Regions from separate parts of the Planococcus beijingensis genome, predicted to be linked through region 1. Evidence: riboswitches for the same ligand, from Rfam matches in the RefSeq annotation. Region 1 holds a riboswitch; the other holds the start of a gene.

Region 1 (6,188 bases):
TGCCGAAATTGACAATCGATCCGAAACCGTCATTTTTTAAGTATTTTTTAGCTAATTGATGTGATGGATGATCTTCAAATCCAAGGAAGTTGACCCATTCGATTTGGGAGTGCTGCTTCAAGTAGTCTGCAACAATTTGAGCATTGCTGCTGTGTTTCGGAATACGCAGGTGCAAAGTCTCCAGTCCTTGGAGCAAGGCATGTGCACTTTCTGGGCTCAATGAAGGACCGAAGTCACGAAGCAGCTGGACACGCAGTTTTGTCGCAAATGCAGCATCCGGTACATCGATGCCAAAACGCAATCCGTGATAACTTTCATCCGGTTGTGTGTAATTTGGAAAACGTGGATTGTCCCAATTGAACTTTCCTGCATCCACCGCAACACCGCCGATGGTCGTGCCGTGTCCTCCAATCCATTTTGTAGCGGAATGAATGACCACATCAGCACCGAACTCGATCGGGTTGCTGCCATATGGTGAAGCAAATGTATTGTCAATCAATAAGGGAAGCCCGCTTTCATGGGCGATTGCCGCTACTTTCTCTACATCAAAAACGTTCAGGCTCGGGTTGCCGATAATTTCTCCGAATACCGCTTTTGTCTTATCGGTAATTGCCGCTCTAAAGTTTTCAGGATTGGTTGCATCAACAAATATGGTTTTAATGCCGTAACGCGGCAACGTATTGGCGAATAAATTATAAGTGCCGCCATACAGGTTGCTGTCCGCTACGATTTCGTCTCCTGCTTCAGCAATATTTAAAATGGAGAACGCAATTGCCGCCATTCCTGAAGATAATGCGACTGCAGCAGTCCCGCCTTCCAATAACGCCACGCGCTGTTCAAATACATCAACTGTCGGATTCATGATGCGTGAATAGATATTGCCGGTGTCTTTCAGACCGAAAAGATCTTGTGCATGCTGCGTATCTTTAAACACATAAGAAGTGGTTTTGTAGATCGGCACCCCTCTCGATCCTGTTGTTGGATCCGCCTGTTGTCCGCCATGCAGCAATAAAGTTTCTGGTTTTAAGTTTGTCATTTTCTATTCCCCCTAATTTTTTTATTCATGAAGATCACCGAAGAGAACAGCAAAAAGCCCCCTTCGCTAAGAAGAGGGCCGTAAATTACGGAGTTACCTCCTCTCATCTGTCAGAACCTATCGTTCGGTTCTGTAGGAATTAGCACCTTTCCAGACATGGTCGTCTGTTGGTTGCCGGGCATCACAGGGCCTATCCCTCCGCCACTCTTGATAAGAGTTATTAGATTTGGTTGTTAGTCTTGTTGAGAAGTATAAAAATTTTAACAAGGTTTGTCAACCCTATTAGTCAAAAAATTTTGAAACCTTGCTTCTTCCCAAACGTTATCTTCTAGTATAGAAGGAGGAATGAATATGCTTGGATGGGTTCTGCTGTTGTTTATCGCAGGCTATGGAATCGGTTGTTTGCACGGTTCCATAGCAGCACAGTTTTTATCTGGGGTGAATGTCAAAAAGGAAGGCGTCAAAAACTCCGGTGCTTCCAATGCCGCCATCGTGCTGGGTTGGAAATACGGTTTGCTGGTTGCTTTCATCGACATTGTTAAAGGCTTTGCCGCTGTCGCAGCTTGTCGTTTTCTGCTGGAAAAGGGTGCCTTTTCCCCCGAAATCATTTGGACTTTTCTATTTATAATAGGTGCCGGTGTCGTATTCGGCCATAATTTCCCATTCTATATGAACTTCAATGGCGGCAAAGGCACGGCTTCGGTGATCGGTGTCATGCTGGCACTGGACTGGAAGCTCGGGCTGGTTGGCCTGGCACTTCTCATCGGTGTTTCGCTTGCGACGGATTATTTGGTCATTGGTGTACTGGTCCTTTACGCGGTTTATTTTGTTATCGCTTTTGGTCCTGCCGTCGGACCATGGCCATTGCTGACAGCTTGTGCCTTATTTGCTATGGCCATATGGAAACATAGCGAAAATATTATTCGAATAAAAAATGGAGAAGAGAAGAAAGTTTCCTCCATTTTTAAAAAGAAACCAACAAATCCAGTCTGAAAGCGGTTCCAAACTCATTATTTTCTTCATTTCAAAGATTGTGAAATAAATATCAATAATTCCCTTGACTTTTTTGTTATTTCACCATAAAGTAAGAACCACGAATCGAATAGCATACATCACTTTCTTATCAAGAGAAACCGAGGGACAGGCCCTAAGACGTTTCGGCAGCAGATTTGTTTAAAAGCAAAAACTGTGCCAACTCCTGCAAATGCTCTAAAGCATTTGGAAGATGAGAATTAGATGGTTTCAACAGGAGCCCTCTTTTTTCTTATGGATGAGAAAAAAGAGGGCTCCTTTTCCATTTTCTCCGAAGAATGTGAGACACCGTCGATTTAATAAGATCCATTACAGCATGAGGAGGTTCAATCACCATGATTCAATTCGAAGGCGTCGCCAAGACCTACCAATCCGGGAAACAAGAAATCCATGCCTTGAACGGAATTGATTTGACCGTCGAAACCGGCGAGATTTACGGAGTCATCGGCTTTAGCGGAGCCGGAAAGAGTTCATTGATCCGCACAGTGAACCTGCTTGAACGTCCTTCTGCAGGACGCGTCTTAATCCAAGGGAAAGATATTTCCACTCTATCCAGCAAAGAAATCCGAACCATCCGCAAGGACATCGGCATGATTTTCCAGCATTTCAATCTGTTGAGTTCAAAAACGGTTTACCATAACGTCGCGATGCCATTGCTGCTCGCTAAGACACCGAAAAATGAAATTGATGAACAAGTGAAGCAACTGCTGGACTTTGTCGGACTGGCCGATCAGGCACAAAAATACCCCGACCAGCTGTCAGGTGGACAAAAGCAACGCATCGGCATTGCCCGTGCACTTGCGACCAATCCTTCCGTTCTGTTATGCGATGAGGCAACATCAGCGCTCGATCCCCAAACGACCAAGTCGATTTTGGACCTATTGCGCAAAATCAATAAAGAATACAACATCACCATCCTGCTCATTACTCATGAGATGGGAGTTATCCGGGAAATTTGCGATAAAGTGGCTGTGCTTGAAGCAGGAAAAGTGATCGAACAAGGCAGCGTCTTCGACATTTTCTCAAACCCGCAGCAGCCGACCACCCAACGGTTTGTCCGTTCCGTCATGAACGACGAACTTCCGGAAACCCTGCTTGCGCAAATCCGCAATGCCCAAAGCGATAACGCGATCTATCGTCTGCAGTTCACTGGAAATTCCGTCGGCCAACCGTTCATGTCCCGTGTCTCGCGTGAATTTAAAGTTGACTTGAACGTGCTGTTCGGCAACATCACCGAGTTGCAAGGCGTTCCATACGGCAACTTGATTGTCGAATTTGCCGGCGAACCAAGCGAAATCCAACTGGCTTTGTCCTCTATCCGGAAAAGCAATATTGATATAGAGGAGGTCAATGATTATGTCCGTTAACTACGATCAGATTTTAGAAGCTTTATGGGAAACCATTTACATGACCGGCGCGGCATTCGGTTTTTCCTTATTCATCGGCTTCCCGCTTGGCATCCTGCTGGTGGTCACCCGCAAAGGACACCTGCTGGAAAATGAACCGGTTTCCAAAGTATTGAATATCGTCATCAATATTTTCCGCTCAGTCCCATTCATCATTTTGATGGTTGCCATCATTCCGTTGACACGCCTGATCGTCGGCACGTCCATCGGAACTGCAGCCGCCATCGTCCCACTGGTCTTTTACGCAGGACCTTATATTGCACGGCTTATCGAAAACTCCTTGTTGGAAGTCGATAAAGGAGTAATTGAAGCAGCACAGGCCATGGGCGCCACGCCGATGCAGATCATTTTCCGCTTCCTCATTCCTGAAGCTTTGAGTTCACTGGTTCTGGCTTTGACCATTGCGATTGTCGGCCTGATCGGAGCGTCCGCAATGGCAGGCGCTATTGGAGGCGGAGGCCTTGGCGACTTGGCGATCACTTACGGTTACCAACGATTCGATACGCTTGTGATGTTCATTACCGTCGCAATTTTGGTCGTACTCGTACAAGGCGTCCAATCGCTCGGGAATGTATTATCACGGAGTGTCAGACGCAGTTAAAAAATAAAAACAACCTAGAAAAAAACTGGAGGAATTACTCATGAAAAAAATTACAGCATCCGCATTATTGGCAGTTTCAGCTTTGGTCTTGGCAGCTTGCGGAGACGAAAGCAGTTCGGAAGGAAACACGAAAGTGACACTTGGCATCAGCGGTTCCGATACTACTATCTGGGATTACATTGCCGACAAAGCAGAAAAAGAAGGAATCGATTTGGAGATTCAAACCTTTTCTGATTATGTCGCGCCGAACCTGGCACTTGCCGAAGGCGAACTTGATTTGAATGCATTCCAGACTATTTCTTACTTTGATGAATTTGTCACAGAACACGATATCGACATTGTTCCGATCGGTTCTACGGTAATTGCGCCGATGGGCCTGTATTCCGATAAATATGAGTCGATTGATGAAATTCCTGAAGGCTCCCAAATCGCAATGCCGAACGAAGCCACCAACATGGGCCGTGCCCTGTTGCTGCTTGATGAAGCAGGGTTGATCACGCTTTCTGAAGATGCCGGCCTTACCGGAACAGCAGAAGATATCATCGACAATCCGAAAAACATTGAAATCATGCCGATGGTTTCCGGCCATACCCCTCGTGCTTTGCCGGATGTCGCAGGATCGGTCATCAATAATGGTGTCGCAGTTGATGCCGGCTTGAATCCGACAGAAGATCCGATTGCCGGTGAAAGTGATACAGCTACCCCTTATATCAACTTGATCGCCGCGAATGCGGAAGATGCCGATAATGAAGCTTATTTGAAAATCGTTGAATTGTATCAGGAACAAGACACAGCTGACTTCATCATCGAACATACAAAAGGCGCTCAGATTCCGACTGTCGTGACAGTTGATGAACTGGTCGATTACCAGTAAAACCTAACTTAGGAGGAGTTCCAATGACACTTATCAAGGAAGCAGCCCAATCCATTTCCCAGTCCATCGATTCCAAGAGCGAGATTTACATTGAAACAAGCCAAGCGATCCACGCAAACCCGGAAATCGGCAACCAAGAGATTTTCGCCAGTTCGTTATTGATTAAACGGCTTGAAGACGCTGGATTTAACGTCGATAAAAGTGTCGCCGGCCATTACACTGCTTTTTTTGCCAGCAAGGAAAGCGCACTTCCCGGTCCGACAATTGCTTATCTTGCTGAATATGATGCACTTCCTGGAATTGGCCACGCCTGCGGCCACAATATCATTGGAACGACCAGCGTTGCTGCGGCCATCGCACTCGCAGAAACCTTAGATTCAACCGGCGGCCGTGTAGTTGTTCTTGGAACTCCTGCAGAGGAAGGCGGACCAAACGGCAGCGCCAAAGGCAGTTTCGTCAAACACGGCCTGCTCGAAGGCATTGATGTTGCTTTGATGCTCCATCCTTCCGGAAATTCGGCTGTCACAGGCCCTTCTCTTGCAGTCGATCCCTTGGAATTCCATTTTTACGGCAAACCAGCTCATGCAGCAGGCTCGCCTGAAGAAGGCATCAATGCGTTGGATGCAGTGCTGCAATTGTTCAACAGCATCAATGCATTGCGTCAACAATTGCCTTCTGACGCTCGGGTTCACGGAATCATCACCCATGGCGGCGATGCACCGAACATCATTCCGGAATACGCGGCTGCCCGTTTCTATATCCGCGGAGATTCCTGGAAGAAAACATCGGATACAGCCCGCAAGATCCGGGCGATTGCAGAAGGCGCTGCTCTGGCAACCGGTACGACCGTGAAAATCGAACGGTTCCAGAATGAAGTACGTGATTTGGTCATCACCCCTGCTTTGGATGCAGTTGTCCGCAGCGAACTCGAAGCACAAGGCGAGACGGTGGCAGATTCCCGCATTTCCGGCCTTGGTTCCACCGATGCCGGCAATATCAGCTATGAAGTCCCCACTGCCCATGGCTATATCAAAATTGGCCCTGAAAGTTTGATTGCCCACACCGAAGATTTCCGTGAAGCCGCTAAATCTGAGGATGGCGACAGAGCTTTGATCAAAGGCGCTAAAGCATTGGCCCATACCGGCTATCGCCTGCTGACAGAAACTGTTCTTCTGGATCAGGTGAAAGCTGCACATGCCGAAGCCGTGAAAGCAAAACAAGAGATGTAATGGAGCGATG
Region 2 (3,498 bases), 430 kb from region 1:
ACTTGGTTTCGATGCGATCAGTCATATTCAACAACCTCCTTCTTCAATTTCGAAAATGCCTGTGTCAAATCGGCAATTAAATCTTCAGCGAGTTCGACGCCAACTGAGAAGCGCAATAGCCGGTTGCAAACGCCGCGCCGGGTACGTTCTTCAAATGGAATATCTGCATGGGTTTGGGTAGCCGGATAAGTGATGAAGCTTTCGACGCCGCCTAAACTCTCGGCAAATGTAATGAGTTTAATGTTTTCAAGAAAAGGGCCAACCCATTCTTCGTCCTGCAGGCGGAAGGATAACATGCCACCTTTTCCGGGGTAGAGCACATCAGAAACAACTGATTGCTGCAACAGGAATTCCGCAATGGTTTTGGCATTGGCTTCATGTTGGCGCATGCGTAATGGCAAAGTCTTCAATCCGCGTATCAACAACCAGGAATCGAAAGGCGACAGTACGGCGCCGACCGAGTTATGGAATGTTGAAAGCCTTTCACAAATGCTTTCGCCTTTTGCGACAACCAAACCAGCGAGTACATCGTTGTGGCCGCCGATGTACTTCGTGGCGCTGTGGATGACTATATCCGCTCCGAGTGCAATCGGCTGCTGGAGATAGGGGGTCAAGAACGTGTTGTCGACAATCAGCAGCAGGTCATGCTTTTTCGCTAAAGCTGCATAGGCAACAAGATCAATTTCCTGCATGAGTGGATTGGTCGGCGTTTCAATGAACAATGCCCGTGTATTCGATGTTATTTTTTCTTCTGTATCTTCAACGTTCTTAAATTCGGCATAGGTGGGATGAATGTTATAGGCGGAAGTAAAGTGGTCAAGCAGGCGGTATGTTCCACCATATATATCTTCCGGAACCAACAATTCGTCGCCAGGACGGAAGAGGGACAAGACCAATTGGATAGCCGCCATTCCCGAGCTGCAGGCAAATCCGGCATCGGCGCCTTCGAGTTCCGCAAAGCCTTCTTCAAGGACAGCGCGTGTCGGGTTTTTGGTTCGTGTGTAATCATAGCCCGTCGATTTGCCAAGTCCTTCATGTTCATAAGCCGTCGATAAATATATGGGCGGATTCACAGCTCCTGTAGTTGAATCGCTGCGATTGCCTAATTGAACCAATAAAGTTTCCAAGCTGTTTTTTGTCATTCCACTCATCCTCCCAACAATAAAACAGGGGCTTTTCTTCAATGAAAGAAGAAAGCCCCTGTCTAGAAACGCATTCTTCTCATCTTTTAGGCGCAGCCTATTGGAATTAGCACCGTGTCTTCGTCAGACTGGTTGCTGAGACTTCACAGGGCCAAATCCCTCCGTCTCTCTAGATAAGAAATATCTTATTAAGTTTATGTTGTATCTATTACGATGTTTCTAATCTTAAATCATTTAACCATGGAAAGCAAGGGTGAATTTTAAATAGTTAAAATAGAAAGAAAACAGTAAGCGGAAATAGTAGATAGAGCCTTGTACATCCATGTCAGATCGGATGTCGCATCAGTAAGTAGAATAATTTGCTTCCAGTTAAAGAATCAGGGCTCATCACTACAGAACCGCGGTATTCTTTTAATTCGCATATCGAAGTGTTATAATTTATGGAGGAAATTTTGTGTATAAAGGAGAAAGCAAATGTATATTGTCACTTCGACGGTGGTTGTTCCGCCTGAAAAAACCGAGGAAGTTATCGGGATTTACCAAAAGCGTTCACGCCGCGTCGATCGGGCGGAAGGCTTTCATTTATTTAGATTGATCCAAAACACCAAAAAGAAAAATGAATTGACGGTCCATATGGAATGGCATACGAAAGCATCTTATATGGCGTGGGTGAGAAGCCAGGAATTCAAGGAGATCCATGATCTCGAGAAAAATTACCCGGACCAGGAATTAGCGGGAATTATCCCTGTTGTTCGGCAGTACGAAGTGGTGGCAGAATGAAGAACGACGTAAAAAATAAAATTGCTTCTGAAACGGCAAAAAGCATATATGCTGCATACCCGACACTTTGGGAGCGTTTTGGAGAGCGCGGTTTTGAGCATACAGAAAAAGATAACCATCACCACTTGGATCATTTGGAGACTGCGTTTTCCCTCAAGGATGAACAGGTATTTATTGAGTACGCCATTTGGTTGGAAACTGTTTTGACAAGCCGGAATGTTGAAAGAGCCTTAATCATCGATAATTTTGAGCGCTTACTGCAGATCCTTCCGGGGAATACAGAACAAGAGGAAGAAGTCTTTATGTCAGGTTGTTTGCAAAGTGCCATTGCGGTGTTGAAACATTCATAGAGTAAAGGAGGCTGACATGAATAATCAATCTAAAAAGTTGGCCGAGTTATTTTTGGCCGGCAATGAAAAGCAGGCTTTGTATACAGTTCAAGCCTATTTGCAAAACCATACAAAAAATGAGCTTTACCAGCATATATTGACGCCTGCCATGTATTGGATAGGGGAATTATGGGAAAAGAATATCATTACAGTGGCAGATGAGCATTTAGCAACAGCTATTTGCGATTATGTAGTGTCAGTGACAGAAATGCGTAAAGGGGAACAAACTCCTGAGCAAAAGAAAGTGATGGTCCTCGGACCTGAAGGGGAAGACCATTATATCGGCTTGAAAATGGTGGCTTCGTTATTCAAAGAAAACGGTTGGGAAGTTCGATACCTCGGACCGAATTTGCCGCTCGGTGCCGCCATCGAAACAGCTAACCGCTGGAAACCGGATGCCATCGCATTGTCAGCGGCTTTGGTATACCGTCTGCCTGTATTGAAGAAATACACAGAAGCTTTCAGAGCGCTTGATTTCAAACCATCAGTCATCCTTGGAGGACGGGCGGTGGCCATGGCGAATTGGCCAGCTTCAGAATCTGAAGGCGTCTTGATTGTAAAAGAGTTGGATCAGCTGAAAAATTGGATCCAAACCGGAAAGGAACCTGACAATGAATTCGATATCTCATTTGGATGAATGGCCGCTGCCTGCTTTTAAATTGAATAATAAACTGGCAATCGTGGAGTCATCTGAAGAGGCAGAGAAATTAGTCGGCAGCTGTTCCGATTTTCTAGATTTTGTCGATGAAGGAAGCCGGCAAAAAGCATTAAGTTTTTTGCTGAGCAGTGAATCGGCGAAACCACTTGAGTTGAATTTCATTTCAAAAACCGGCGAACTGTTCCTTGGAGATGTCTACAGCAAATGGATCAGTGATTTTAGTTTGAACATCGTCCTTGTGCCGAAAGATAACCGGCTCATGGAGATCACCAACCAGTTGTTGAGCCTTCGCCGGCGCCTGCAGGAAACCGACTATGACCTGCTTCTTGAAAAGGAACGGACGGAGGAGCTGCTTCAACAGGTTCGGGAGTTGTCTGCCCCTTGTATCGACCTCGGCAAAAAGCACGTGCTGATTCCGCTATTCGGCGATTTGGACCCCCACAAGATTGAAGTGATCCGTTTTCATATCCTGAATCAAGTTTATGAAAATGGCGCCGAAACCGTCATCATGGATTTGACTGCTATGGAG

Evidence for each region. Region 1 has a riboswitch for S-adenosylmethionine ahead of IRE19_RS00825 (O-acetylhomoserine aminocarboxypropyltransferase/cysteine synthase family protein). Riboswitches for the same ligand answer to the same signal wherever they lie in the genome.
Region 2: another riboswitch for S-adenosylmethionine. It lies ahead of IRE19_RS02640 (methionine biosynthesis PLP-dependent protein); the one in region 1 lies ahead of IRE19_RS00825 (O-acetylhomoserine aminocarboxypropyltransferase/cysteine synthase family protein).

The regions. Positions count from the first base shown of each region.
Region 1 is NZ_JADHDZ010000001.1:150,871-157,058, reverse strand. It holds gene IRE19_RS00825 (O-acetylhomoserine aminocarboxypropyltransferase/cysteine synthase family protein) at 1-1,036, opposite strand, end outside; SAM riboswitch class I at 1,137-1,253, opposite strand; gene IRE19_RS00820 (glycerol-3-phosphate acyltransferase) at 1,388-2,029, shown strand; SAM riboswitch class I at 2,154-2,268, shown strand; gene IRE19_RS00815 (methionine ABC transporter ATP-binding protein) at 2,404-3,435, shown strand; gene IRE19_RS00810 (methionine ABC transporter permease) at 3,425-4,075, shown strand; gene IRE19_RS00805 (MetQ/NlpA family ABC transporter substrate-binding protein) at 4,116-4,949, shown strand; gene IRE19_RS00800 (M20 family metallopeptidase) at 4,973-6,178, shown strand.
Region 2 is NZ_JADHDZ010000001.1:579,150-582,647, forward strand. It holds gene metC (cystathionine beta-lyase) at 1-25, opposite strand, end outside; gene IRE19_RS02640 (methionine biosynthesis PLP-dependent protein) at 18-1,142, opposite strand; SAM riboswitch class I at 1,219-1,322, opposite strand; gene IRE19_RS02645 (antibiotic biosynthesis monooxygenase family protein) at 1,617-1,922, shown strand; gene IRE19_RS02650 (hypothetical protein) at 1,919-2,272, shown strand; gene IRE19_RS02655 (cobalamin B12-binding domain-containing protein) at 2,289-2,948, shown strand; gene IRE19_RS02660 (STAS domain-containing protein) at 2,923-3,498, shown strand, end outside.